Regions from separate parts of the Sodalis sp. RH24 genome, predicted to be linked through region 2. Evidence: riboswitches for the same ligand, from Rfam matches in the RefSeq annotation. Region 2 holds a riboswitch; the other holds the start of a gene.
The links. A riboswitch is a leader RNA that binds a small molecule or an ion and turns the genes downstream of it on or off. The one in region 2 is predicted to bind cobalamin.
Positions count from the first base shown of each region.

Region 1: another riboswitch for cobalamin. It lies ahead of ACL2XG_RS03910 (cobyrinate a,c-diamide synthase); the one in region 2 lies ahead of btuB (TonB-dependent vitamin B12 receptor BtuB).

Region 1 is NZ_CP178729.1:873,125-888,229, reverse strand. It holds gene ACL2XG_RS03990 (aldehyde dehydrogenase family protein) at 1-268, opposite strand, end outside; gene ACL2XG_RS03985 (cob(I)yrinic acid a,c-diamide adenosyltransferase) at 265-1,314, opposite strand; gene ACL2XG_RS03980 (EutN/CcmL family microcompartment protein) at 1,339-1,611, opposite strand; gene pduM (PduM family microcompartment protein) at 1,615-2,121, opposite strand; gene ACL2XG_RS03970 (phosphate propanoyltransferase) at 2,124-2,753, opposite strand; partial or broken gene ACL2XG_RS03965 (BMC domain-containing protein) at 3,155-3,406, opposite strand; gene ACL2XG_RS03960 (BMC domain-containing protein) at 3,422-3,712, opposite strand; gene ACL2XG_RS03955 (glycerol dehydratase reactivase beta/small subunit family protein) at 3,760-4,113, opposite strand; gene ACL2XG_RS03950 (diol dehydratase reactivase subunit alpha) at 4,100-5,935, opposite strand; gene pduE (propanediol dehydratase small subunit PduE) at 5,966-6,487, opposite strand; gene ACL2XG_RS03940 (propanediol/glycerol family dehydratase medium subunit) at 6,549-7,235, opposite strand; gene pduC (propanediol dehydratase large subunit PduC) at 7,250-8,914, opposite strand; gene pduB (propanediol utilization microcompartment protein PduB) at 8,933-9,745, opposite strand; gene pduA (propanediol utilization microcompartment protein PduA) at 9,742-10,026, opposite strand; gene ACL2XG_RS03920 (MIP/aquaporin family protein) at 10,654-11,484, shown strand; gene pocR (transcriptional regulator PocR) at 11,714-12,649, shown strand; cobalamin riboswitch at 12,963-13,146, shown strand; gene ACL2XG_RS03910 (cobyrinate a,c-diamide synthase) at 13,271-14,635, shown strand; gene cbiB (adenosylcobinamide-phosphate synthase CbiB) at 14,632-15,105, shown strand, end outside.
Region 2 is NZ_CP178729.1:3,343,587-3,358,691, forward strand. It holds gene murI (glutamate racemase) at 1-675, opposite strand, end outside; gene btuB (TonB-dependent vitamin B12 receptor BtuB) at 620-2,497, opposite strand; cobalamin riboswitch at 2,567-2,756, opposite strand; gene trmA (tRNA (uridine(54)-C5)-methyltransferase TrmA) at 2,889-3,998, shown strand; gene ACL2XG_RS15195 (hypothetical protein) at 4,158-4,787, opposite strand; gene ACL2XG_RS15200 (hypothetical protein) at 4,992-5,507, opposite strand; gene ACL2XG_RS15205 (hypothetical protein) at 5,627-6,145, opposite strand; gene ACL2XG_RS15210 (YijD family membrane protein) at 6,446-6,811, opposite strand; gene fabR (HTH-type transcriptional repressor FabR) at 6,817-7,461, opposite strand; gene sthA (Si-specific NAD(P)(+) transhydrogenase) at 7,672-9,072, shown strand; gene oxyR (DNA-binding transcriptional regulator OxyR) at 9,055-9,972, opposite strand; gene ACL2XG_RS15230 (glutathione peroxidase) at 10,122-10,859, shown strand; gene argH (argininosuccinate lyase) at 10,863-12,236, opposite strand; gene argB (acetylglutamate kinase) at 12,414-13,190, opposite strand; gene argC (N-acetyl-gamma-glutamyl-phosphate reductase) at 13,214-14,218, opposite strand; gene argE (acetylornithine deacetylase) at 14,439-15,105, shown strand, end outside.

The sequences.
Region 1 (15,105 bases), 2.5 Mb from region 2:
TATCCTCTACCCGCCCCATGCCGGTTTCCTCGGCGCCGCGTTCGGCCAGCACCTGCAGATGCGGCACCAGGTCATGGCGAATGGCGGCGATCACGGCGTTGCGCGTTTTCAGCGGGCACTGTTGATAGGCCAGGAACGCCGCGTGCGCCGCCTCGATCGCCTCATCGACGTGGTCGAACAGGGCCGAGGTGGTTTTTTCCCGCCGCGCCGGCTCGAGTTTTTCGCGCACTATGGTGCGGATCAGCGTTTCCAGTTCATTTGTATTCATGACTCTTTCCCCACATGACATTGAGTGATAGCCCATTGGGCGATGTGCCGGTCCTGGTCGACGGTGCCGCCGCTGATGCCCAGCCCGCCGATAAGAAGGCCCGCGCGGTAAAGCGGATATCCGCCGCCAAAGGTGACAATCCTGCCGCCTGATGAGGCTTCCAATTGATACAGTGCGGCGCCGGGCTGGATGTCCGGGCCAAGTTCATGGGTGGCGGTTTTCAGCGCCACGGCGGACCAGGCCTTTTTCGGCGCCAGATCGATGGCGGCCAGCAGCGCGCCGCTCATGCGATAGGTGATGACCGGATTGCCGTGCCGATCCACAACGGCCATCACCACCGCCACCGCCAGTTCGCCGGCCGCCGCCATCGCCGCGCGCAACAGGCCATGGACCAGCATAAAGTCCAGTTCCTCCGGCTCGCCGGACGTTTCGCCGTCAGGCGGGGCGGGGTCCGTACCGGCCTGGCCGGCGGTGGACGCCGCGCTTGCCTGATAGCGCCGTAGCACCTCGCCGACCACGGCGTCGGTTTCGGCACAGCGATCCTCAAAGCGGGCCAGCGCATACAGGCAGTCCGATAACCGATTGATAAAACCGAGCACCTCGCCGCGCACCGGCGTCTCGTCCGCCAACTGCACCAGCAGCCGCTCGGCGCGCCTGGCCACGGTGCGCGCCAAATGCAGTTGACTGCCGGCCGGGCTGTCGCCGGGCAGTACAAAGCCCGTGACCGGCGGCAGCGCCGCCATGCAGCGATCGATGGCCTGCTCCAGCTGCGTTATCTGTTCGGCGCCCAGGCGCTGGACGCTATCGGATCGCAGGCCGGGCCGTTCGTCGGCCAATTCCGCGCCCAGCCAGAACAACTGCTGTTGGATGGCGCGCAGCAGACGTCGGTTTTGCGCGTCGCGCACCTGATGGGCGGCCACCGCCAGGCAGGCGTTCAGTTCATCCACCGTGCCGTAGGCGTCGACGCGCGGGTGGTATTTTTTAATGCGTTGGCCGCCGATAAGCGAGGTGGTGCCTTTATCGCCGGTTTTGGTATAGATGCTCATAACCCGCTCCCGATCCGGCCTCTGTTAAGGAACAATGGTGTCGACGATGCCGACAATCGCCAGGTCGATGGCCTGGTTGGGCTCGGCGAATACCCAGCGCGCCGACGCCCCCCGCGCCAGCAGCACGATTTCGCCTTCGCCCGCGCCGACGGAATCCACCGCCACCTCCTGCTGCGTGAAGCCGCTGGGGGCCGAACCGTCGACATTGACCGGTTCCACCACCATCAATTTTTTACCCAGCAGCGAAGGCGCTTTCTGCGTCGACACCACCGAACCGATTACGCGAGCCAGTTGCATGTTCTAGTCCTGCCTGTAAAGTTGAAGACGACGTTTAACAATTTCATCCCTGGCCAATGCGGTCAGCAGGACATGGCGCGCCACGACGAGATATCCCGGCGGCAGCGGTCGGACATCGGCGTAGCCCGCCACCCGGCGCGCCAGCAGGTGAACCGGCCTGCCGTCCGGCGCGCAAAAACGCAGCGGCAGCCGTAGCAGCCCGGCGACCGGCAGCAGGCCGAAGCAGGCGTTATCGATTTCAAGCCATACCTGCATGCCGTCGCGCCAGGCCCGCCTCAGCGCGTCAAACGCCGCATCTTCGTCCCCGCCGCCGGCCAGCCGTTGCCAAAAAGCCGGCGTGGTGTGCGTCACCCGCAGACGCGCATGGTTCAGCGCGGCGTTCGCGGGCCAGTCGCGGGTTAAGCGCGGCAGCGGCAGCACCAGCTCAGCCCGCTGGCGCTGTTGTAGCCGCTGCAGTACCCGGACGACGCATTCCGCCAGCCATTGTTCGCGCCCGCCTTCCCAAACCATCCTCAGCGCCCCAGCAAAACCGCGGTGGCGCCTTTGTCACCGGCGTCGGCCGCGTTGGCCTCGTCGGTATCAATATGCATTTCCAGGCGCATATGCTCGCCCACCCGGATCACCACATCGTCAAAGATCAGCCGGCGGCCGGTGCCGTTCAGGGCTACGCGCACCACATCGCCCGGCTTAACGCCGAACAGCAACGCATCAAGGGGCGACATATGGATATGCCGTTGCGCCACGATCACGCCATGGGGTAATTCCAGCTCGCCGCTGGCGCTGACCAGCCGGATGCCCGGCGTGGCGTCCAGGTTGCCCGACAGGCGCAGCGGCGCGGCAATGCCCAGCAGCCGGGCGTCGGTCCGGGAAATTTCCACCTGGGACCGGCCGCGCAGCGGGCCGAGGATGCGCACGTTTTTCAGCGTGCCTTTCGGACCGACGAGGTTGACCACCTGCTCGGAGGCGAACTGTCCGGGCTGATACAAATCCTTTTTGAAGATCAGCGGCCGGCCGGGAAACAGATGTTCATAATCCTCAAGGGACAGATGCAAATGCCGGTTCGATACGCCAAGCGGCACGGGGCGCCGCCGCATATCGAGCAGTACGTTTTCCACCAGGGACTGCAACTCCAATGTTTCCATCTGACTTAGCCTCTTTCTCCGTCATGAATACATGTCGCGCGGGGGTCGCCTTTGCGGCGCGGACATGCCGGGTCGTGACATAAATTACATTCGCCCGGCACCCGCCCAGGCAGGTCCGGCAACATTGCCGGTTCGCCGCGTACTTCCGCCGCCGGTTTTACCGGCGGGGCGGTGAGGATCGCCGCCGGCGGTGCGGCGAGTTCCTCTCCCGCCGCGATCGCGCCGGCCGGGGCGATATCCGCCGCTGCCGGGATACTGGCCGCGGGTGGCGCCGCGCGGCTTGCGAGCGCAACCGCGCCTGATTCCGCCGGCGCGCCGGACGCGATATCGTCATGCCGGTCCAGGGCATTGTTGCCGCCGTCGGCGGGCCGGGTTTTTATCGCGCCGTCCAGCCAGCCGTCCAGACCGTCCGCGGGACGGGCGATAACCCGTTGCGCCACCCAGCCGTTTTCCCGGCGCGCCAGCGCCGCGCCGTTGGCAATGGCCGAATTGACCGCCGCCACGTCACCGGTAATGGTGATCAGCATCCAGCCCGAGCCGTTGGTCCTTTCGATGCCGGTCAGGGCAACGTTCGCCGCCTTGGCCATGGTGTCGGCCGCCTTGACGGCCAGCGCCAGACCGGCGACTTCAAGCAAACCCAGTGAGGTTTTCACGCGGTCACCTTCAGGTTATTCACCCAGTACCGGGGTGGCGGTGGGCAAAAAGCCCTCGACATCCGAATGCGGACGGGGAATAACGTGCGTGGAGACCACGTTGCCGATGCCCTGGGCCGCCGCCGCGCCGGCATCCACCGCCGCCTTGACCGCCCCGACGTCGCCGCGCACCATGACCGTTACCAGACCCGAGCCTATTTTTTCATAGCCCACCAGTTGGACGTTGGCCGATTTGACCATGGCGTCCGCGGCGATAATGGCGCCGACCAGCCCTTTAGTTTCAATTAATCCCAATGCGTTGTTCATGCTTTCTCTCCTGTTGTGGGCGACGTGATGTGGTTGATTGCCCGGCATTATTTAAACGGTAACCCTTTCACCAGCCGTGCCGCGTTGCAGCCCAGCCGGCGGATTTCTTGCGCCGGCAGCCGCGTATAGTCCCTGAGGACAAACAGCGGGCGGTCGGCGGGTAAATGCGGATCGTGCACCGCGATATCCTGCGCGCCGACCGCCACGCCCACCGCCAGCGGCGATGCGTTCGAGGCCTGGTGCGCCAGGAGGGCCAGCGGGGTGGCGTCATCGCCGGCGTCATGCAGCGCATACGGGATGCCTTCCTCTTCCATGCCCAGCAGCAGCTGTTGCCAGCCGGGACGCCCGCCGCCGCACAGGCTGACGATGATGGCCGGATGGCTGATATCAGGCAGGCTCATGCGCCGCCTCCCCGGTCCATGACAGCACCAGTCCCGTGGCAACGGCGTTGCGCGGGCCTTCGCAGCCGCGCACGTTGCCCTGGCCGGCCACCAGGTGGAAATGGGCTAGCGCGTCCGTCACCAGCTGCGGTATTTCAAAGTCCAGCGCGGAGCCGCCCACCAGCACGACGAAGGGAATATCGCGAATGCTGCCGGTCGGGCTGACCTGGGCCAGCGCGCGCAGGGCATTGGCGACAAACACCCGTTGCTTGGCGCTGCGCCGCACCACGCGCACTTTTTCCAGCGCCAGATCGGCCGGCAGGGGCACCATGCCGTCCTCCTTGACCACCACCACCCGGGCAAACACGTCGGCCGGCAGGGGGTGGTCGAAAAACTGCACGCTGCCGTCCTCATGGCGGATATGGAACAGGCTCTCCACCTTGGCCAGGGGATACTTTTTGATGTCCTCCGCCAGTTGGCGCTGTTCAAGCCCCAGTTCGGAATTGATCAGCAGCGTCACCATATCGCCGGCGCCCGCCAGGTGCGTGGCGACGATGCGGCCGTTGCCGTCGATGATCGAGGCGTCGGTGGAGCCGGCGCCCAGATCGAGGATCGCCAGCGGCCGCTGCGTGCCCGGCGTGGTCAGCGCGCCGAGGATGGCGGCCTCCGCCTCGGCGCCGCCGATGGCGACCCTGACCCCGGTCTGCTGTTGCAGCGCGTCGGCGATGTCCATCATCTGCAGCCGATCGGATTTCACCATCGCGGCGATGCCCACCGCCTGTTCCATAAAGAATTCCCCGGCCAGGCCGCCTTTAACGTTTACCGGCACGAAGGTATCCACCGCCAGCAGATCCTGGATGGCGATGGCGGACGGATCCTTATTGGTCAGTTCCGCCATGGTCTGGCGCACCTGCTCCAGCATGCCGCCGATATGGGTGCCGGATTCGCCGCCGGCGTTGTCGAGCCGGCCGAGGGCGGACACCGCCGCCATGATTTTTTCCGCTCCCTGGTGCACATCGATGCGCGTTACCCGGTTACCGGCATACAGCTCCAGATGTCCGGCCGGGATGGTGCGCGCCTTGACGTCGCCTTTGGGCGTTTTCACCACCACCGCGGAGCGGGTGCCGATAAGCGAACGGGCCACCGGCACGATGGCGCGGGTTTCGTCGGCGTTCAGCTTGAACACGGTGGCGATGCCGTAAGGATTGGCCAACTGGGTAATCACCTTGCCGGGGGCGGCCACTTCCACCGCCGCGGGCATGCCGAGCGGGATGCGCTCGATATGACGCACCTCGTCGACGATGGGGATGGGCTGGTCCAGCCGGTTGCTGACCAGCACGCCGTCGTCGCGCTGCAAAATAGCCGCCGTAATACGAAAACCGGCCTTGACCGCCGCGTTGATCATCGCGGCGATATCGGCAAAATCGAGCGCGGCGGGGGCTATGACGATATAGGGCTCCTCCACGGAGCGCGTCAGCAGTTCGTCGAAGCCGATGGTAATACCGGCTCCCAGCCCCAGACCGCCCGGCGTTTTGGGGTTATGGCCGATCATGGTGGACTCGGTAATCACGGTTTCGGTGATGGTTTCCATCGCCACGTCGCCGATGACCGGCGTTGCTTCGTTGAGCCGTATCAGCGTCAGGTCGGCAATGCTGATGCCGGCCCGCGCCACCACCGCGTTCAGGGCCTGCATAATCCCGAACACGTTGCGTTTGGTGCCTTTGATACCGGTGGTTTCCGCCAGCGAACTGGCGATAAATGTCAATGCCCCGCTGGCGGAGGCCTGCGCCAGCGCCGCCTCGGTGGAGGCATTACCGATATCCACCCCTACGATATAACCCATCTGTTGCTCCCGCCCGCCGGTTCCCCGGTGTTAATCATCGCCCTTGAGCTTTTTACGCTGCAGGTAATACCCCGCGGCCTCGCGGACAAAACCGGCGCAAATCGTCGCGTTGTAGCGCGACTCAAGCTCACCGGCTATCGCCAGTAATTCTTCCTGGCTTGAGCGGAACGGACGCAGGGCGTTATAGATTTCCAGGACCCGCTCATCCGGCACCGCCGTCAGCTCGGCGGCGCGCTCGAAGTTCATCGCCAGCAGGGAACGTCCGGCGGAGCGGGCGATATCCGCCTGGATGCGCAGGATTTCCGGAGTGATCCGCACGTCCTGGGCGGTGACGCGGCCGTTAAGCACGTTGGCCAGCGTCAGGTCGTCCAGGGTTTTGCCGGTGGCGGTCTTGACCCAGTCCGGGTGCTTATTGGTCAGCGGATAATCCGCCACGCCGGCCGTGAAGGCCTTGGGCGCGCTGGACGCCGGGGCCGGCGTTTGCACCGCGTCCGGATTGTTCATGCGTGCCAGCACGTCACGCACCATGGTTTCAATTGCTTCAGCATTCATCGTCGTTACCTTAATTCGCGCATCGCCCGCGGCGGGCGCGTAGAGGTTAAAGTCGTGGCGTTCAGAGGGCGACGCTCAGTTCCTGCGGCTGCTTGCCGGTCACCACATACTTGGTTTCCTTGATATGCAGCACCGCGGATTTGGCCTGGTATTTTGGCCGGGCCATCTGATCGTTGAGCGTCGGCACCGGATCCGGCGATTCGCCCTTGGCGTAGCGCGCGGCGTTTTTACCGATATGCCGGTAGGTCTCCAGCGTCAGCAGCGGCGCCTGGGGGAACAGCTCCAGGTTGGACAGCGGCGGCAGGCCGCGCTGGTGGATAACCGTCGTCCCTTTGGACTGGATGCCGATGGAAATGCCCGACCCGCTCAGCCGGTTGCCTTCCACCGCCACAAACGCCACGTCGGAGGATTTAAAGCAGCGGATCACCCGGGCGCGCACGCCTTCCTCCTCGATGCCGGCAATCAGTTCGCGCAGGATCTGCTTATGGGGCAGGCCGATGATATTGACGGTCTGCGACAGGCCGAACGCGGGGCCGACCGCGATAATCACCTCGTCTTTATGGGTGCCGGGCCGGGCGTCGCCCACCACCTTGAGAAAATCGCAGGTCTTGCCGTCGCCGGTGGGCGCCGCCGCCGCCGCGGGTTTGGCCGCCGGCGCGGGGGCGAAGGAGACCTGGTTATCCAGCGGCTGCATCTGGCTGAGCACGTCGCCGATGATTTGCCGTAATAGTGTTTCGTTAATTTCCATCATGGCCGCCTTGGTTAACCCAACTCACTGGGATCGAGCGCGTTGGGAATGTTTTTGATTTCTTCCCAGCGTGCGCCCTGCAAACGGTATCCGGTGGCCGGACCCGCGTAATCATTCACGTCGTTCACCGCCGACAGGACCTGGCCGTTGCCAACGATAATGGCCGAGGTATGCAGGTAATCGCCGGCAATCTTGGCTTTCTGGATATCCAGCACGCTTTGCGCCACGTCCGTGAAACCGCCTTCGGCCAATGCCTTGACCACTTCCAGGCCGGTACGGTTCTTCTCGATAATCTCCTGGGCGAACTTCATGTCCTCCACCTTATTGCGCGCCGGCATATCCTTCGAACCGTGGGCATAGGTGGCGGCGATGACCTCCTCGTCGCTAATGGGCGGCAGGCCCATGCCGGCGAACGTGGCCTGCAGCGCGCGCGCCGCTTTATTGCGAATGGCCACCACCTGTTCCTCGCGCACCGGACGCAGCCCGCCGTCCACTTTCAGATCCCGCTGCAGGATGTTGTAGTCGTCGAAGTCCTCGGCGTCTTCATTGGAGCCGGCGAACATATTGTCGTAGTTCGGCACCGCCGAATAACCGGAGGAGATAAAGTCGGTGCCGGGCAGGAATTGCATCAGCAAACGCGCGGTACGGCGCATATCGGAATGGGTGAAGGTCTGGTCGTTGCTGGAGGCGCACTCCAGATCCAGTGACGAGCAGATCAGGTTTTCCGCCAGCACCGCGCGGATGCCCGAGGGAACCGCCGACGGAATGCCGATACAGCTTACCGACCCGTTTTGCAGCCCCTGCACCCCGGCGGCGCGGGTAATAAAAATACAGCGGGCTTCCAGGTACAGCATGGATTTGCCTTCGGCGTAGCCCATCTGCACTTCCGAGCCGGAACCGGAGGTAAAGCGCATCTTCAGGCCGCGCGAGGCGTAGGAGGAGGCGAGAAATCCTTTCGACCAGGGCGTATCGTCGCCGTCGGTAAACACCGGTTCCGTGCCGTAAACCGAAATGGTTTCGGCATAGCAGGTATGGCCCAGCATGCCGAGCTTCAGTTCGGTGGCTTCCTCCAGCGAGCATTGCGTCAGCACGCCCGGCCGGCCGACCTGCGAGCCGATAAGCAACGCGATGGCGTTAAACGGCGCGTAGCGCGCCACCGCCACGGTGGTTTCCTGTTCGTCAAAGCCGCGGAAGGCGCCTTCGGCGGCGTCGGCGGCAATCTGCACCGGATTGTCCTGGATATTGGTGACGTGCGCCTGCTGCGAGGGAGTGCGCCGGGCGCGCATCTTCTGCATCGACATCATCATTTCCACCACGTTCATCTGCGACATCACTTCGACGATTTTCGCCGGCGTCATGGCGGTGGTCAGCGGGATGATATCGGCGCGCGACACGTTGGGGTCGCACAGCATTTTTGCCAGTTGTACCGAATCCATCGCCATGACTTCTTCCGACCGCGCCAGGTTAATGCCGTAGTTGGCGATAAAGTGATCGATCAGATCGAAGTCGGCGCGGGCCTTGCCGTCGAGTTCGGTAACCTTGCCGTCGACAATTTTGATCGACGGCTTGGGGTCGTTGGGACTTTCCATGGCTATAAAGCCTTCCTCGACCCACTCTTTGACGAAACCGTCCTGGTTAACCGGCCGTTTCGCCAGCGCTTCAAATCGCTTGGATTTCATGCCATCCCCCACAAGGAGTTAAATATAAGACGGACGATCGTTATGCGGCACCGCGCCGAGCGTGCCGAGCAGGGTCTTGCCGATTTCACGGGCGGAGGTCACCGCCTGGCGCACCGCGCCGGAATCGCCGGAGACCACCAGGATCACTTCGTTGCTAAAGCTGGTGCCGTTGGACGGGGAGCTGTAGGAAACCACATCGACGTTGGCGGATTTCACCGCCGTATCGGCCATCACCACGCCGATGGCGGCGGGGGCGCCGACTATCACGCCGCAGGCTTTGCCGATCGGCGCGCCGAAGGCTTTTTCCAGCGCATAGCTGGCGCGAGCGCTATACTGCAGTTCGATATGGCCCGCCTCATTGCTGTAGACGTCGCCGAACGTCCGGTCCAGTTCCTTGAGCGCCACTTCCACCGCCCGTTTCACATCGGACACGTCCTCGCCGCCGAAAATGATCAGCGAGCCGTGTCCCGCGCCGCCTTTAGTGTCGCGGGGTAATTCGATGCTGACCACTTCGGTATTGGTCGCCTTGACCGCCTCGTCCGCCGCCATAATGTGCGGACCCGCGCCGATGCGCGTGCCGAGAATACCGATCGAGCGGTAGCGTTTTTCCAGTTTCATCGCCGTCAGCACTGCGCTGTCGACATTGGCGATCACCAAACCGATGGTGTCGCCCATGGCCGTGCCGACGAATTCCGTCAGGTTACAGGTGTTTTCCGACATATCCGGACCTCGTTCCAATGGGGAGAGAGAAGGGGGCGCCGCGGGGGCGTCGTCACCGATTTTCGCCATCACCTGGGCCAGGATCGCCTCGATGACCTTATCGGTGTTCATTCGCGGGTACCTTTAGGCAAAAATTTCTCCACATCCGCGTGGGGACGTGGGATGACATGGGTGGCGATCACTTCACCGACGTTGGCCGCCGCCATGGCGCCGGCATCGGTGGCGGCTTTCACCGCGCCGACGTCGCCGCGCACGATAACCGTCACCAGACCGGAACCGATTTTTTCATAACCGACCAATAACACATTGGCCGATTTCACCATGGTATCGGCCGCCTCAATCGCGGCGGTCAGACCTTTGGTTTCCACCATGCCCAGGGCTTCTTGTTGCATTTTTATTACCTCGACCAATCATTAAAATTCTGAGGATGTCCGAGGTAAAATATACGCATAAGCGATAAAAAATAGTGGCTTGATTAGGGTGAAAATATAAGAAATGATTGGCGGTGGCATAGCAAAAAATTGTCATTTCAACTTGCAAATGCGGCACCCTGGCTGGATTTTATCGACTTGTGCAATAACACCAATTAATTTTTTACCTTCCATAATTCAATAATAGATCTTGAAATTCAGGGTTGGCTGTGATTTTGCCGGCGACCCGTTAACGGTAAAAAATAATCTCATAGCAATAATGTAGTATGGCGAAAAAACGGCAATGCCTTGCGCGGCAAGGCTTGCAGCGCCTATGACCCATAAAAATTATCGACTGTGGCGATTATTTTATATTTTAAAAAACGAAATTTTATGTCTTGTTTTTGTTACGTAAAAAGATAATTGCAGGCGAGATCTCATTTGATTGATAAATAACTTTGCTAAACGCCATGGGGGCATATAGCGTAGTGCCTTGAAGGTCTTATGTTCATTAAAAACATTTTTTAAAAATAGACAAAATGTCAGTCGGAAGCAATGCGATTTCACGCTAATAATTATTTCATTTCGACCTCATACAGGAAAATTACGATGAGCGACACTCTACGAACGGTAAAAGGGCAATGTGTTGCCGAATTGCTGGGTACCGGGCTGTTTATGTTTTTCGGCACCAGCGTGCTGTGCGCGGCCAAGCTTGCCGGCGCCAGCTTCGGCCTGTGGGAGATTTGCGTGGTGTGGGGGCTGGGCATTGCGCTGGCGGTGTATCTGACCGCGGGTATTTCCGGCGCCCATCTGAATCCGGCGATAACCATTGCCCTGTGGCTGCTGGCTAATTTCGAGGGCAGGAAAGTGCTGCCTTATATCCTGGCCCAGGTGGCGGGGGCCTTCTTTGGCGCGGCGCTGACCTATCTGCTGTACCATAATATGTTCGGCCTCTACGAGCAGGCCCACCAAATGGTGCGCGGCAGCCAGGAGAGCCTGTTCCTGGCCAGCATCTTTTCCACTTATCCGGCAAGCGCCATCAGCGTCGGGCTGGCCGCGCTGGTGGAAACCGTCATCACCTCCATCCTGATGGGGCTTATCATGGCGCTGACCGATGATGGCAACGGCGTGCCCAAAGGTCCGCTGGCGCCGTTGCTGATCGGTATCCTGGTGGCGGTGATCGGTGCGTCCACCGCGCCATTGACCGGTTTCGCCATGAATCCGGCGCGTGACTTCGGCCCCAAGCTGTTCACCTTTTTTGCCGGCTGGGGCGAGGTGGCGATGACCGGAGGCCGCGAGATTCCCTACTTTATCGTGCCCATCGCCGCCCCCATCGTCGGAGCGATCCTGGGCGCCGCAGTATACCGCTTCCTGATAGCGCCCCATTTGCCCGGCAATATTAAACAGGACGCGGCGGGACAACCGCCGCTGCAATCTTAAACCCCGGGCAACCCGGCCGGCACCCGGCTTCAGGACCGGGTGCCGGCGCAATCCTATAATTGTGTGATAGAGCACGGTTTTGAATAAGGAAAAAATGATTAAATCCCAAACGGCTTTAAGATATTGCGTCGTAATCGCTGCATCTTTCATTAAAACGTAACAATCAGGCGAAATATATCTTTTTTGTTACTGGTTTATTAAAAATAAGTAAAGCGCGAGAGGGCATAATATGAATTCCGGTAGTTTTATGGATTCAGAACTGATAAATAAAATCGCGCATGATTTCGCTAATGCCACCAATTTGGCTGTAGTGGTAGTCAATATCCACGGCGAGGAAGTTTCGGATTTATATCATTTCACCCCGTTTTGCCAATCATTGCGCCAGGATCCGGAAATGGGCCGCCGCTGCCGCATGAGCGACCGCTGCGGCGGACTTGAAGCCTCTAAATCCAATCAGCCCTGTATCTACCGCTGTCACGCCGGGTTGACCGATTTTTCCATTCCCCTGGTCATCGGCGGCCATTTGGTGGGATTTGTGCTGTGCGGCCAGGTGCGCATCAATGATACCGTCAAGCTGCCCGAAGTGCAGGAGAGCAGTTCCTTCACCTGGCGCCAGAACGGCGTGCTGGCCGAGCATTTCGAGAACATTCCGGTTATCGATTACGACCGGCTGCTGTCTTCCGCCGATTTGCTGAAAATCATCGTTGATAATTACCTTAAGCAACAGCTTGATTTCGTGGTGATTAAGGAACACGCGCCGGCGAGCGCCGGGCACCGGGCGGCGATCCCAAGCGCGCATGACGGCAAAATGAAAAAGGTGCTGCGTTATATCGACAGTCATTACTCCGAGGACCTGCGTCTTGAGGACGTGGCGGCGATGGTCTATCTCAGCCCTTATTATTTCAGCAAATTATTCAAAAAATACCAAGGCGTGGGTTTTAACGCCTACGTGAACCAGCAGCGTATGGAAAGCGCGCGCCAGATGCTGGAGCAAAGCGACTGGTCCATCGCCGTCATTGCGCGCAACCTCGGTTTTTCCCAGGCCAGCTATTTTTGCAAAGTATTTCGCCAGGCCTATCGCATTACCCCCCAGGCGTATCGTGAGCAGCGTTTATCCGCGCTGAATAACAGCCCGGCGAAAAATATCGCCATGCCGCGTAATTAATCCTTTTTCCCTTTTGTCGCTTTAATTATTGTGACGTTATTATTTCCAGCCGATCGTGATCTCATTTTTTAAATTTAACCAACGCTATTTAATGCTATGGCTTTCGCCGCTGAAAATGGCCGCTCATCGCGCCATGCCGTGGCATGGCTAATTGCCGATAGCTAAAAAGTGTTATCCCCAGACAATAAATTTTAATCAAATCACCGCCGGCGAACATTTTTTTTGATCCAATCCGGGGTATATTTTCCCCAGATACTTTAGATTAACGATGACAGGGGCGCCGCCGGCAACGATTTGCCATTTCCGCGCGGCGCCAATGCCAATGTTACCAGGTTGCACGCGCCGCAAGGCCGTCAGGGAAGGAGGTGTGAATCCTCCGCAGCCCCCGCTGCTGTAATGCCGACGAATCCGGCGTCACCACTGATCGAAAATGATTGGGAAGGGCCGGAGGAGGATGACGCAAAGCCAGAAGACCTGCCTGATAACAAGAGCCGTACCGGCTCGGTAACAACTCCTTCGGTGGGAAGCGGGTTGTCCTAACGACTGCGTCGGGATAGCGCCTTTCCGCCGCCGTTGCTTACGACAATCCCGTTCGGCCCGCCCTGGCATTACGGGATACGGATGAAAGCGATACTGATTGGCGGCGCGCAAAGCGGGACCGGGAAAACATTGCTGACGCTCGGCCTGCTGCGGGTGCTGGCCAGGCGCGGCCTCAGGGCGCAGCCGTTCAAGTGCGGGCCGGATTATATCGATACCGGCTGGCATGAGGCGGTCAGCGGCATCGCCTCGCATAACCTGGACGCCTATATGCTGGGGGCTGACACGCTTAACGGCCTGTTTAACCGGCATATGCAAACTGCCGACGTGGGCGTTATCGAAGGCGTCATGGGACTCTACGACGGCCTGGGCAGCGACGGCGGCGACTGCAGCAGCGCCGCGCTGGCCAAGCAGCTGGGCGTGCCGGTGGTGCTTATTATCGACGGCAAGGCGGTATCCACCTCGGCCGCCGCCACCGTACTGGGCTTTCAACTGTTTGATCCCGCCGTCAACATCGCCGGCATTATCGTAAACCGGGTATCCTCCGCCAATCATTTCAACCTGATTAAAACCGCCATTACCCGCTACTGCGATCTGCCGGTGCTGGGGTATCTGCCGCCGCTCAGCGACTGGGCATTGCCCTCCCGGCATCTGGGCCTGGTGCCGGCGCAGGAAAACCGGCGCCTGGAGGCGCAATGGGACCAACTGGCGGATGCGGTGGAACAGCATATCGATATCGATTGTCTTCTGCGTCTTGCCGACTGCCAGCCCGCGGCGGGCCGCCTGCCCGCGCCGCCCGCCGCGCCGCGTTATGCGCAGCTGACGCTGGCGCTGGCCGAGGACGAGGCGTTTCATTTCTATTATCCGGATAATCTGCAGCTCCTGCGCGATATCGGCGTGCGTATCGTGCCGTTCAGCCCGCTAAACGATCGGGAACTGCCGGCGTGCCAGATGATTTACCTCGGCGGCGGTTTTCCGGAACTCTTCGCCGACCGGCTGACGGCCAACGGCGCGATGCGGGCAGCGCTGCTGCGGGCCGGTCTGCAGGGCACGGCCATCTACGCCGAATGCGGGGGGCTGATGTACCTGGGGACTTCCCTGGAGGATCAGCAGGGCCGCGTCTTCCCCATGGTCGGCCTGTTGCGCGGCGTCAGCCGCATGAGCGAGGGACTCAAGCGTTTCGGCTATTGCGAGGGGCGGGCGCTGGCCGATAATCTGCTGACCGCCAGGGGAGAAACGTTACGCGGTCACGAATTTCACCATTCCGAATTTATCACCGATGAGCCGCCGCTGTTTACCCTTACCAAACGCGCCGCCGGCGGCGAGGTAAAACAGTGGCCGGGCGGTTATGGCGACGCCACGCTTCTCGCCAGCTACCTGCATGTGCATTTTTACCAGCGCCCGGCCTTGCTGCGGCGCTGGCTGGATAAAGGATGCGAGCTGCTATGACCTTGAGCGCCTACCTCGCCGGCTACCTGCTGGATCTGTGGCTTGGGGATCCGCCGCACTGGCCGCATCCGGTGCGCTGGATAGGCCATGCCGTCACGGGCCTGCAACGCGTTATCCGCCGTTGCTGCCGTAGCCGCCGGGCGCTGTATATCGGCGGCGGCGCGCTGTGGCTGCTGGTGGTGGGCGGCAGTGGGGGATTGACCTGGGCCTTGCTGCGCCTGCTGTCCTTTTCGCCCGCGCTGGAGTGGCTGGCCACCGCCTGGCTCACCTACACCCTGCTGGCGACCCGCTGCCTGCGCGATGCCGCCATGGCGGTTTATTACGTGCTGCGCGCGGACGACCTGGCGGCGTCGCGCCGGCAGCTGTCCTACATTGTCGGCCGCGATACCCAGCACCTGACGCGGCCGCAAATGATGCGCGCGGTGGTGGAAACGGTGGCGGAAAACAGCGTTGACGGCGTAATAGCGCCG
Region 2 (15,105 bases):
ACCGTCCGGCAACACCGCTTTAAGCTCGTCGCCTAATAATGGAAAATGGGTACAACCAAGGACCACAGTGTCGGGCGGCTCGGGAAGCCGCAACCAGGGGCGCAGGATTTTCTGCAGCACCGGCAGGGCGATGGTTTCGCCATGAAGCTTGGCTTCAGCAAGCTCCACCAGCTCGGCGGATCCAAGCGTAATGATATGGCAATCCGCGGCGAATTTAGCGATCAGCTCATGGGTATAGCTACGGTGCACGGTGGCGCGGGTAGCCAACAGCCCGACGATACCATTACGGGTTAGCTTGGCGGCGGGTTTTATCGCCGGCACTACGCCGACAATAGGGCACTCAAACCGCTCGCGCAGGGCCGGCAGGGAAATGGTGCTGGCGGTATTGCAGGCGACAATCACCATATCAAGCACGTGCAGGCGCTGCACCGCCGCAACGATATTCACGACCCGCTGGACAATAAAGTCTTCCGGCTTTTCGCCATACGGAAAAGCCTCATTGTCGAATACGTAGATATAATGCGGGTCCGGCAACAGTTGCCGCACTTCATCATAGATAGATAAACCGCCCACGCCAGAGTCGAAAATCAGGATCGTGGGCCGTTTGATGTTGCTACCGTCAGAAGGAATAAGTTCCGGTGAGATAAAATTCTCGCTCTGCGGTCTGGTAGCCATAAGCCGTCTCATAGTCTTTGTCGAACAGATTGGCTATTCTACCACGAACCGTCAGATGGGGGGTTAGCGGATAAGAGGCGGCGATGTCCCACAAACTGACGCCGCCCATTCGCACCCGGTCATTCGTGTTGTAGTTGGTATCGTAACGCTCGCCGAGATAACGGTAGTTAAGCGACCAGTCGATATCGGCCACCTGCCAATCCAGCTGATATTTCACCTGCTGCTTGGCGCGTCGCGCCAGCACCTGATTGGTGGTGGCGTCGCGGGGATCGAGGTACTCCAGCGTCAGTTGATGCTGCAGCGGGCCGGTATAGACCGAGCCGGTCCATTCCACACCTTTGATCCGCGCCTTGCCGATATTCTTATAAGTGTCGTCGTTGGTGTCATAATCAATCAGGTTGTCGATATCGTTGCGGTATGCCGAGACGCGCCAGGTCAGCGGGCCGGTCAGCCCTTCCACCCCGCCCTCCCACTGCTTGCTCTCCTCGGGTTTTAAATCTTCGTTGCCGCCAAAACCACTGTAAAGCTGACTCAGGTTGGGTGCCTTGTAGGCGGTGCCGTAAGATCCGATAAGCCGGTAGCCCTCAATGAACTCCCAGGCGGCGCTGGTTTGCCACGTGCCGTGCCAGCCGAACTGCGAATTATCATCACCGCGCACCGCGCCCTCGAGGGTAACCGGCCCGACAAGCTGCGAAGCGGTGGCGTAGATACCGGTATTGCGTTGCTCATAGCCGTCGGTAAGGTAACCGGTGCCTGGTTCGGTGGTCTGCTTTTGCCAGTCCACCCCAGCGCCTGCCGTGCCATGGCCTGTCTGCAGGGTATTGCTCCACTGCGCATTATACTGTTTGGAATCGTCAAGGGTGGCGGAGGCGGAATAGGGTCCATATTGAGGATCGTAGTTATAATCCTGAGTATGGTTATAGCTAAAGGACAGCTGCGACGCGTAGATCCCGTCCTGGTAACGCATGCCGGTATCGTAAGTACGGCTGTAGAGTTTACGGGTATCGGGCAGCGCGTCAAAATGATCAGGGTCGGTATAGGCGTAGCTGCCGTCATAGCCGCTGCGGTTGTCGTAGCCATAGGCGCGGGCAAAACCGCTGAACTGCTGGTTAAAGATATGATCAAGCGAGGCAAACAACGTTTTGCTCATAAAACCATCGCGGTCGGGCTGCGCGGGATCGCCATAGGTATCCGGCAGGTTGGCGCGCACATCAAAACCATGGGTATAGGTATAGTTGCCCGCAACGGTGGCGGTGGTGTCCTCTCCAAGCTGTTGCTGGGTGGAGCCATCATAGGTTTGATAGCCATGGGACCCTATGCCGGTGCTGAGGGTGGTGCCCGGCTGCTCGCGTGTGGTAATGATATTCACCACGCCGCCGATGGCGTCCGACCCATAGACCGCGGAACGCGGGCCACGGATATATTCGATGCGCTGCACCAAGGACAGCGGAATCTGGCTAAGGTCGGAAGAACCTGAGATGCCGGCCTGGTTCAGCCTCACGCCGTCTATCAGCACCAGGGCATGGCTTGAATCGGTGCCGCGGATAAACAGTGAGCTTTGCTGCCCCAATCCGCCGGATTGGGCGATATCCACGCCCGGCAGACGGCTTAGCGCTTCGGCCACCGATTTGATCTGGCCGCGGTCGATATCGCTGCGGGTAACCACGCTGGTCGGTGCCAGTACGGTGGATATTGGCTGGGGAAAACGGTTGGCGGATACGACCATCATTTGCGCGGCCTGATCCTGGGCGCCGTCTTGCGCCCACCCGGAGAATGCCGTGACGCAGAGCGCCAGCAGCACGGTATTGTTAATCTTAGGCATTGCCATAGCATCCAAATGATAAAATAGGATGCCGCAGGTTCCATGTTTGATGGCTCGCGATAAACAGGGATATTGCGACAGAATACCGGCAGGTTTTCGGGCTTGGGATGCGTATAATACGCCAGGCGACGACTTCCCATCATAAAGACAGTGTCTGCTTGCGCGATCGCCCTGAAGTCCCCTTACCGCTGCGCGTCAGCTCCAGCTTTCCACTGGATTCCCTTTTAACTTACGAAAGACCGGACAATAATCCTACAATCAAAGAGATAAGCATGTCTATAGCACTAATAATCAAACTATTTATAAGCGCAACAACACTGGACATCACCGGTTTATCCCCTACAATCCCCCATAAAGTGGTACAAATAACGGATATTAGCGAGAGATCATCATGACCGACGAGACGTTACCCATTAGCGCGTATGAAACCCAACTGGCGGAAAAAGCCGCTCGACTGAACGCGATGATGGCGGCGTTTCAGGCGCCCGAGGCGGAAATATTCCGCTCGCAGCCCGAACATTACCGGATGCGTGCTGAATTCCGGGTCTGGCATGATGAGCAGGATTTGTATCATATAATGTTTGATCAGCAGACCAAGGACCGGATCCGCATCGATCACTTCGCCGCCGGCGGCGAACTGATGAACCGATTGATGGTCGCCATGATGGACGCATTGCGGCCATCGCCGATCCTGCGGCGCAAGCTGTTCCAGCTTGATTACCTGACGACCCTGAGCGGTGAAGCGGTGATTACCCTTATCTATCATCGTCCGTTAGACGACGAATGGCGCGAGCATGCGGGCGCGCTGCGCGATCATCTGAGGACGCAGGGTTTTGCGGTCAACCTGATTGGCCGCGCCACCAAAACCAAAATTTGCCTGGACCGTGATTATGTCGATGAGCGCTTGCCGGTGGCGGGACGGGAAATCATTTACCGTCAAATCGAAAATAGCTTTACCCAACCCAACGCCGCCGTGAATATCCAGATGCTTGAGTGGGCGCTCTCGGCCACTGAACCGGCACAAGGGGATCTGCTGGAGCTGTATTGCGGCAACGGCAATTTTTCCCTGGCGCTGGCGGGCAATTTTAACCGGGTGCTGGCCACGGAAATAGCCAAGCCTTCGGTGGAAGCGGCACAGTTTAATATCGCCGCCAATCGAATGACCAACGTGCAGATTATCCGCATGTCGGCTGAGGAGTTTACCCAAGCCATGCAAGGGGTGCGGGAGTTTACCCGCCTGAAGGACATCGACCTGGCAAGCTACCGCTGCGAAACCATATTTGTCGACCCGCCGCGCAGCGGGTTGGATGATGCCACCGTCAGGCTGGTGCAGGGGTATCCGCGCATCCTGTATATCTCATGTAACCCGGAATCGTTGTGCGGTAATTTGACAACGTTGGCGGAAACCCACCGTATCGAACGATTGGCGCTGTTTGATCAATTTCCTTATACCCGCCATATGGAATGCGGAGTGCTGTTAACCGCCAAAACGCAGCCATAGATCAATGGCACCTAAAATGAGGCTCTTACGCATGCTTCGTGCCCGCCTAGAGCCGCTGATTCCCCTTAAAGGATGTTTATTTGTCGCTCTCATAGTCAATGCTGGTGACATTTCAGCTTGACCGACCGCCCCCGGGGTGCGGACAGCAAAGGCGCTGAACTAGCAATCGAAGCCTAAAGCGGTATCGTTTATCTTCATGAGACCGAGATAAAATAACGCACCCATAAAAAAACTGACCATGGACATCTTTAACATGCCAGGCTTATGATTAAACTGGTTATGGGCGGCTTGATAAACATAATCTATTACAAAGGCTGCAGCGCCGGCCATAAGTCCGGTCATGAAACAATTTACCAGCGTATTTTCAAATAGCTCGTGGCGCCACTGTTCTGTATCGCATCTCGTGCGGATTTCACTGCATATCTCCTTCAACTCTGCGCAAGACTTTTCCATCGCTAACGTTTTATCAATGTTAATCCTGCAATCTTGCAGCGGTTTCCAGCATCCTTCCAACTCAAGCTGGAAGTAGCATCGGTCGGCCCTTGCGGCTTTCAGGCTACCTAACAAATCATAAATTAACTTATTTGTTAATGATACGGTAAGCGGGATGGAAATCACCGATAAAGGATTAGAGCAACAAAACGCCGTGGCGGAATTGCAGGCACGTGCCAATTTCGTCATCAACTTAAAAAATTTGCTTGTCGTATTATTGTGATATTTATCGGCATGAGACACTTGGCTGACCATCCCGGCATTATTCTTTTCTCGATTATTAATTTCAGGGTTCATATAATGATTCCTCGGCAAGGGATTAAATGGCATAACGATGTAAAAAGACGAAAGCGCTGATAGACTATTTTCACAAATAAAGGTTAAACTCCCCGAAGCCGGTAATATCCCTAACAACCGCCCGGGTCGGTGCCTGCAAGCGGCAAAATTGATCCCGAAGTTAGCCGGTTCGCTTACAGTAGCCGCCTGACCAGATTAACTATCCTATTGGGTAATATTGTCCAGTTCAATGTCGATAAAGTTTGTATAAGCCACACCGGCTAAAGCGCCTACGATAAAACCAATTCCTACGGTATAAAAAACACTATCACGATGACGCAGCGGATCCGCACCACAAAATGATTTGCATGATTCTAGCGCACAGCCTGCGGCGAATCCCGCAGCGCCGCCGCCCAACATGCCGATGCTCAAACCCAGGCCCATGATTTTGCCTTTCCATTCCCTGACGTCCAGATGGGTAACGGGGGGCGGCTTGCTGATATTTTGGATTGAAACAGCGATAAGCCGTTGGGCGCCAAAGACGATACCTATTGCCGACGCGGCAGACAAAGTGACTACAGACAGGGTCTTGATAAAGGGTAAGGCGCTGTTGGCCGCGCCGCTAAATGATCTGGCAAAACGCGTAACGCCCTGACCGAAACCATTATCCCCCTGGCTAATCTCCTCTAAAGGGCAATGGGTTGTTGTGGTCGGCATTGTTGGGTCTGAGACAGGCATCATTAACTCCTATCAATACTAACTAATTTTCTATTACATAAAATCGATCCGAAGATAAACTGAAGGCTGATATTTCTACCTATCATCATAAGAATACCCCCCGCCATAGGCCTTTTTAAGAATCACAGATAATTAAGCGCACTTGAAAAGTGAGGGTACCATAACAAGCCTAGAGAGAAATAGAATAAGGCGACTATACAGTACATAGCTAATGGAACTCTAGCAATACGATTAAAATTAAATAACTTATTAATTAACGAGTTTATATTACCGAGCGTAAACCCAGCGACAAAACAAGCCGCCATGATACCCATACATAGCTTATAGTTGAAAATATTATACTGCGGATCATATATCTGCAAGCTGGTAGAACCCATAGGGGGTGCTTCATTTCGGTTGGTCACAATAGAAATTCCTCGGAAATAGCTATTTGCCGACAGCGCCGTGGACAGGGCAACCCCTGCTTTATAGCAAATTTTAGGTAGCGTCATTACAGCATTGTTGACCTGGACTAATGGCTGGGAAAACAGGGGGCGCGCAGAAAACTCATCGTCAGTCTCATCATCCGATGAAATATAAAAAAAATTGTCATGTATTATTTTATTACTAATATTTATGTTGGAGAAATTAGAATTACACATAATTAACACCCTATTTTACTTGAAGTAAAACTTCATTTGCTTATATTTTACAAGGCTAACCGCAGGAAAAAAACTTTACTATAAATACATAAAAAACAACAGGAGAGAATATCTTAATGAAAATTTTTGTATAGCATTCAAAAAAATTAATAATTATACTTTTCTCTTTGATAAATTAGCAACCTTTGAGCATAGCGGAGTTCATTTTGTAAAACGACGGATTATACGTCATTTAAAAATAGCAGATGCGGTCTTCGCGTTCAGTATTGGCTATTGTTTAATAATCCAGGCTCAAGAAATTTATGAATCCCGTTGGATTTTGTCTAGCCGTTTCAATTTGCGCCCAATCCAGAATACCAGGACCACCATCAGGATGGCTGGAATAAAATTTGAGCCGATAACCGGGTATTCCACCCGGATAATAGCACTGTACATCAACAGGCCCAGCAGGAAGCTTACCGCCGCCAGGGAAGGATAACCCTCCGGCATGGCGCAGTCGCGATAATGATGGTGCAGGCAGTATACCGACAGCACCAGCGAAATCAGCGGGAAGATGGAAAAAGGCACAATAGTGCTGAACAGGGCCGCGAAGGAGCCGTTAATGGATAAACCGGCAATCAGCGCCAATAGGAGCGTGCCTTTTTCACCCAGGGGTCGTGTCGTCATATTATCTACCTGCTTGCGTCAAAAGAGAGGGCGGTCGACTTTTCCTGTTCCCGGCGATACCAGTAAAACGCGCCCTTCGAAATCATGCGCAACTGAAGGACCAGCCTCTCTTCCAGCAGCCTGCGCTGATTGACGTCCACGTCCAGCGCTTCCGCGCCGGCGTTAAAGACAATGATAACCATGGCCTCGGCCTGGGCTTCGGTGAAGCTGCGCGGCATATGGTTTTCCAGCTCGAGGTAATCGGCCAACTCCGCGATAAAATGCTGTATTTCCCGGGCGACGGCGGCGCGAAACGCCGCCGAAGTGCCGGATCGCTCGCGTAGCAACAGGCGAAAGGCGTTAGGGTTATTGCCGATAAACTCCATAAACGTGGCCACCGACGTACGGATAACGCTGCCGCCTTTAGCGATACGCTGGCGCGCCTGGCGCATCAGTTGGCGCAGCATCAGGCCGCTTTCGTCCACCATGGTCAGGCCCAGTTCATCGACATCGCGAAAGTGGCGATAGAACGAGGTGGGCGCAATGCCGGCTTCACGGGCTACTTCGCGCAGGCTCAGGCTGGCAAAACTACGCTCGGCGCTTAACTGGCTAAAGGCCGCTTCGACAAGGGAACGACGGGTCCGCTCTTTTTGTTGCGCTCTGACGCCCATAGTCCTGACCTGCCCCACATTACCGGTAAAAATGCCACTATATCAAAATTTGTTGCAACAGCGTTGATACAAACTGCGAATTTTGACGTAATGTTGTTCGCCGTAGGCGCCGGTGCCATAGACCAAGAAAAAAGGCCGTGAAGATTGGGATCTCCCGTCTACAATGTTACATTGACGTTGTGATTTTGTATAAATATAGGCTAAGCCGGTATGCAACCACAGTACGATTACGATGCCATTATCATTGGTTCAGGCCCGGGTGGGGAAGGCGCCGCCATGGGCCTGACGAAACAGGGCGCCCGCGTCGCGGTTATCGAACGCTATAACAGCGTCGGCGGCGGCTGTACCCATTGGGGGACCATTCCCTCCAAGGCGCTGCGCCAGGCGGTTAGCCGGATTATCGAATTTAACCAGAATCCGCTGTATAACGGTAGTCAACATCTGCCGCGCGCCAGCTTCGCCGATATCCTGCATCACGCCGATAGCGTGATAAAACAGCAGATCCGGATGCGCCAGGGATTTTATGAACGTAATCAGTGCCGGATTATTACCGGCGACGCGACTTTTGTCGATGCCCATACCGTCAAGGTCCAGTATCCGGATAATACCGCCGAGCATTTCAGCGCGGCGCATATCGTTATCGCCTGTGGTTCCCGTCCGTATCACCCCAACGATGTCGATTTCACCCATCCGCGCATTTATGACAGCGATTCCATCCTGGATTTAAAGCACGATCCGCAGCATGTGATTATTTATGGCGCCGGCGTGATCGGCTGTGAATATGCATCAATCTTTCGCGGCATGAACGTCAAGGTGGATCTGATCAATACGCGCGACAGGCTGTTGGCCTTTCTCGACCAGGAAATGTCGGACGCGCTGTCATACCATTTTTGGGAAAACGGCGTGGTTATCCGCCATAACGAAGAATATGAAAAAATCGAAGGCACCGAGAATGGCGTGGAAGTCCACTTCCGTTCCGGCAAAAGGATGCGCGCGGACTGCCTGCTGTATGCCAATGGGCGCACCGGCAATACCGATTCGCTGTCCCTTGGCAACGTGGGACTGGAGGCGGACAGCCGGGGGCTGATTAAAGTCAACAGCATGTACCAGACCGCCCTGACGCATATTTACGCCGTCGGCGATGTTATCGGCTACCCAAGCCTTGCCTCGGCCGCTTATGACCAGGGGCGAATCGCCGCACAGGTGATCATCAAGGGCCAGGCCAATGTGCAGCTGATTGAAAATATACCCACCGGTATCTATACCATTCCCGAAATCAGCTCGGTGGGTAAAACCGAACAGGAATTAACGCTGCTGAAGGTGCCGTACGAAGTGGGACGGGCGCAGTTCAAGCATCTGGCGCGCGCGCAGATTGTCGGCATGAATGTCGGCAGCCTGAAAATCCTTTTTCACCGTGATACCCGGCAGATACTCGGCATCCACTGCTTTGGCGAGCGCGCCGCGGAGATCATCCATATCGGCCAGGCCATCATGGAGCAAAAAGGCGAAGGCAATACTATCGATTATTTCGTTAATACCACCTTCAACTATCCCACCATGGCGGAAGCCTTCCGTGTGGCGGCGCTGAACGGCTTAAACCGCCTCTTTTAAGTCGGTACCCATATAGGCCTGCATATGGGTGCGTATCGACTCGGCCAACTGCTCATAGCGGGCGCGCAGCGGTGAGCCGGGCCGGTAGACCAACGCCACGGTGCGTTTCGGCTCGGGTTTATAGCATTTCATATAACAGACGCCGTCACGCTTACGCTCATTAGGCACCGCCAATGCGGGCAGCAAGGTAATGCCGCTGCCGGCCGCCACCATGTTGCGCAGGGTTTCCAGGCTGGTGGCGCGAAAATGCGTATCCTCGTCGGCGCCGGCCTGGAAGCAGAAGCCCAGCGCCTGATCGCGCAGGCAATGGCCGTCTTCCAGCATCAACAGCTTCTCCCCCGATAAATCCGACATCGGCACACGTTCACGGTCCGCCCAGGGATGATCGGCATAAACAGCCAGTTGCATTGGTTCATCGAATAACGGGATTTCGATAAAAGCTTCGCTCTCTTTTACCAAGGCCAGGATGGCGCAATCGAGTTTGCCGCTGTCCAGTTGCAGCAGCAGTTGACTGGTCTGGGCCTCGTGCAGGTACATTTCCAGCTTCGGGTAGGTCTCATGCAGGGTGGGGATAATATGCGGCAGTAAATAGGGGCCGACGGTAGGGATCAGGCCGATATGCAATGGGCCGGACATGGACTCCCCCTGCTGGCTGGCCATCTCGCGCAGTATTTTCACTTCGCGCAGGACCGTGCGGGCCTGATCCACCAGCAGCAGCCCGGCCTGGGTGAACAGGACCTTACGGCTGGTGCGCTCCAGCAGCATCACGCCCAGTTCGTCTTCCAGCTTACGAATCTGGCCGCTTAGGGTGGGCTGGCTGACATGACTGGCATCGGCCGCCCGTCGGAAATGACGGTGCTCGGCCAGGGCCACCAAATACTCAAGATCGCGAATATTCATTAACATCCTCCGTGCCGCGATAGTTCGCGTCGATAGATAGGATAGCAATCAACGATTATCCCTATCAATAGTTAATCTTAATAATAATTCCCGCGCAGTATGACAAGCTGTTAAAGTCACTTTTTTCTTTTCTGTTAAGAGGTTCTTCAATGTTTAGTAGTCATGAAGGCAAGAAAGTCCCATCGGTTACTTTCCACACCCGTAAGGATGACAACTGGGTCGATATCTCTTCCGACGAACTGTTCAAGCATAAAACGGTTATCGTATTTTCACTGCCGGGCGCCTTTACGCCTACCTGCTCCTCCAGCCATTTACCGCGCTACAATGAGCTGGCCGGGTTATTCCACAAGCACGGCGTGGACAGCATCGTCTGTATTTCGGTTAACGATACGTTTGTCATGAACGCCTGGCAAGCCGACCAAAACGCCGAACATATTACCTTTATCCCCGACGGCAACGGTGAATTTACCCAGGGCATGGGCATGCTGGTGGAAAAAGCCGAGCTGGGATTCGGCCCGCGCTCATGGCGTTATTCGATGCTGGTACGCGACGGCGTGGTGGAAAAAATGTTTGTTGAACCGAACAAACCGGGCGACCCGTTCGAAGTTTCCGACGCCGATACCATGCTGTGTTACCTGGCGCCGGAATGCAAAGTCCAGGAGTCCGTTTCGCTGTTTACCAAACCAGGCTGTCCGTTCTGCGCCAAAGCCAAGCAGATGCTGCGCGACAACGGAATCCAGTATGAAGAAATCTCATTGGGTAAAGACGCCACCACCGTCAGTCTGCGCGCGGTAACCGGCCGTTCCACCGTGCCGCAGGTGTTTATCGGCGGGCGCCATATCGGCGGCAGCGAAGAGCTGGAAGCGTTTTTACTGCAACCGGCCTGACAGCTACGCCAAACGGTTTTTCGCCTCGGCAATGGCGGCCGCCACCTGCTGCGGCGACACGCCGCCTTTTGCCGAGCGTTTGTCCAGGCACGATTGCAGCGACAGGGCCGGATAAACATCCTCGCCAATAACCGGGCTGAACGCCTGCAATTCAGCCAGCTCCAGCGCTTCCAGGGCTTTGCCCTGGCCGATGGCCTCGACTACCGCCTCGCCGACGATATGATGCGCCTCGCGAAACGGGATGCCCTTGGCGACCAGGTAATCGGCCAGTTCGGTGGCATTGGCATAGCCCTGCTGCGCCGCCTCGCGGCAACGCGCACGCTTCACCTGTAGCCCTTCCAGCACCAGCGCGGCCATATGCAGGCAATCCAGCCAGGTATCCAGCGCATCGAACAGGCCCTCCTTGTCTTCCTGCATATCCTTGTTATACGCCAGCGGCAGCCCTTTCAGGGTCACCATCATGCCGGTAAGCGCCCCCTGGACCCGGCCGCACTTGCCGCGGATAAGCTCCAGCGCATCGGGATTTTTCTTTTGCGGCATCAGGGACGAGCCGGAAGTGACCCGATCGGACAATTCGATAAACGCCGCCTCGCCGCTGTTGAACAGAATCAGGTCTTCGGCAAAACGCGAGAGATGGACCATGCTGATGGCGGCATTGGACAGCAACTCCAGCACATGGTCACGATCGGACACGCTATCAAGGCTATTTCGCGTTGCCGTGGCAAAACCCAGCCAGCCGGCCAACTGGTCGCGATCGATGGCGTAAGCGGTGCCGGCCAGCGCCCCGGAACCCAGCGGGCTGACGTCAAGACGTTTTAGGGTGTCCCGCAGGCGGCTTTCATCGCGCGCCAGCATTTCGCCATAGGCCAGGCACCAATGGGCAAAGGTGACCGGCTGGGCGCGCTGCAAATGCGTATAACCAGGCATCACCGCGTCCTGGTTGACCTCGGCGGTGGCGACCAGCGCGGTTTGCAACTGGCGCACGGCGGCCAGCAGCTCGGACAGTTGCATCTTGCACCACAGCTTCAGATCGGTGGCCACCTGATCGTTGCGGCTGCGGCCGGTATGCAGTTTTTTGCCCAGGTCGCCGACTTTTTCAATCAGGCGCTGCTCCACCCAGCTATGAATATCCTCGGCGTCGCTGGCAAGGATGGACTCGGGCGCGGCACTCACTTCCTCCAGAAGAAAAGACAGGGCTTCCTCCAGGCGCAGCTGTTCCTCCGCCGTCAGCACACCGACGGTAACCAGCGCTTTCGACCAGGCCACCGAGCCGATAATATCCTGCTCCGCCAGCCGGTAATCAAAGCGCAGCGAGTCGTTAAATGATTTAAACCGCTGATCCGCCGCCTGGCTGAACCGTCCGCCCCAAAGTGCCATAACCGTGCTCCATTATTTTTTTTGCCGGCGCGCTCGCCGCCGCGCGCCCATGCCGAATGATGAGGGGACGCCGGAAACGGCGCTCCCATGGAAATGCTGCTGAACCTGCGCCAGGCCCCCCGGATAGCCATGCGGCCGCGCATGTTATCTTACCCAGCCGGTATCCCGCCGGCAACGTCAGGCCAGGATGCGCGTGCCGATGGGCTCGCCGTTAAACAACGCCGGCAGTTGCTCCGCATGCCGCCAGCCGGCGATGTCCACCGGACGGCCCAGCGTGCGGGCCGCATCCAGCGCCGCGTTGACTTTTACAATCATGCCGTCGGTAATGATCCCCTGCGCTATCAGCTGCTCCGCTTTATGGGCGGTCATTTCGGCAATGCGCTGGCCTTTGCCGTCGAGAATGCCGCTGACATCGGACAATAAGATCAGATCGGCCCCCAGGGTGGCGGCCAGCGCGGTGGCGGCCTGGTCCGCATTGACGTTCATCAGCCGGCCGTCGGCGGTAATGCCGATAGAGCTGATAACCGGCAGGTAACCGGCGCCAAGCAAGGTATTTAACAACGCCGGCGAACCCGGCTGCGCCTTGCCGACATGGCCGAGTTTCTCATCAAGCGTTGTAACATCGACGCTATTGCCGTCGCCCAGGCATAACCCGACCGCCGGGATGGCATGTTTTTTTGACCAGGCCAGCAGGGTCTTATTGGCCGTGCCGGCCAGCGCGCCGGTGATGATATCAATCTGGTCCGCCGGCGTAACCCGCAGGCCGTTGACCTTGGTCACCGGCAGCGCCAGTTTTTTCATCAGCTCGTCCACCAGGCAACCGCCGCCATGGACAATCAGCAACGGGCGTTGATGCTGCGCGCGATAGCTGTCCAGCGCCGAAAATAAACGCTCCAGCGCCTCTTCGCTATCGAGTAACACGCCACCCAGTTTTATAATTAACGGATTCATTATTTTTATTACCTCGTCGCCAGCCGTTACAGCAGCGCCTGCGTTTGTGCAAAACCAAAGCGGATATTAGCGCATTGTACTGCCTGCGCGGCCGCTCCTTTTAATAAATTATCTTCGGTGGCCACCACGATTAAATGCTCGCCCTGCACCGCGAAGCCAATATCGCAAAACGGCAGTCCCACTACCGCCTTCAGCGCCGGCACGCCTTTCTCATACAACCGTACCAGGGGTTTATCGTGATAGGCGTTATGATAGGATTCGGCCACATCGCCCGCCGTCACGCCCGCGTTTAAGCGGCAGGTGATGGTGGCCAGGATACCGCGGGCAAAATTGCCTAAATGGGGGGTAAATATCACCGGGATGCCAAGATGGGCGGCGATTTCCGGCTGGTGGCGATGGGTAAATATGCCGTAGGGTTGCAGACTGACCTCGCAGACGCTGGTGGCAAGCGACGCTTTCCGGCCAGCGCCGCTGACGCCGCTGACGGCGTTGATCACCGGCCACTGGGCGCCGTTAAGCAGACCGCCGTCGACCAGCGGCTTGAGCGCCAGCTGGGACGCGGTGGGATAGCAGCCCGGCACGGCAATCAGCTGGGCCTGCTGCAACGCCTCGCCCTGCCATTCCGCCAGGCCGTAGACCGCCTTCGCCAGCCAGTCGGCATGCTGGTGTTCAAAACCATAATACTGGCTGTAGAACGATGCCTGATTGACGCGGAACGCGCCGGAGAGGTCGAACACCACGCAGCCGGCGGCCAGGAATACCGGCGCCAGATCGTGGCTGACCTCATGGGCGGTGGCGAGAAACACCACATCCACCGTTTTCGCCAGTTCAGCGGCGTCGGTCAGGGGCAGCAGTGGTAAATCGACCACTCCCTTAAGCTGGGGATGCAGTTCGGACAGTAATTTCCCGGCATCCGCACTTTGCGCTGAAACCGCCAAAGCGGTTATGTTCATATGCGGGTGACGGTTGAGATAGGCCGCAAGCTCAGCTCCGGCGTATCCGCTGGCACCAACAATCAGCGTATTCAGCATGACTTTTGTTCACCTTCTTGATTTGCTATCACGACGAGAAGGGATCTCCAGCAACTCTTTGTCGCCTAAGTCGTCGCTTAAGCAACTATTCGCTGTTCACCCGCGAGGTCAAGCGTAGTAGTCTGGTAAGTATCCGTTTACTTTACGCTCAACGTTAGTGTATTTTTATTCACTATTATTGCATGAATATTGATACTATCCAAACTAAAGGCTGTCAACAGTGAAGACAAAATTACCCCCGTTTATGGAGTTGTACCGCGCCCTGATCGCCACGCCGTCCATCAGTGCCACCGACAGCGCCCTGGATCAAAGTAATCAGACCTTAATCAATTTGCTGGCGGGGTGGTTCACGACGCTGGGTTTCCAGGTCGAAATCCAGCCGGTGCCGGGCACGCGCAACAAATATAATATGCTGGCCCGTATCGGCAGCGGCGCCGGCGGCCTGCTGCTGACGGGGCACACCGATACCGTCCCGTTTGACGACGGACGCTGGACACGCGATCCCTTTACCCTGACCGAAGACAATAATAAGCTGTATGGCCTGGGCACCGCCGATATGAAAGGCTTTTTTGCCTTTATCCTCGACACGCTGCGCGATATCGATACCAGCAAGCTGCAAAAGCCATTATATATCCTCGCCACCGCCGATGAGGAAACCAGTATGGCGGGAGCCAGCTATTTCGCCCAGTCCAGCGAGCTGCGCCCGGATTGCGCCATTATCGGCGAACCGACCTCGCTGCAGCCGGTGCGCGCCCATAAAGGCCATATTTCCAATGCGGTGCGTATCCAGGGCCAATCAGGCCACTCCAGCGACCCGAGCCTGGGCGTTAACGCTATCGAACTGATGCACGAGGCCATTTCCCACCTGATGATACTACGCAATACGT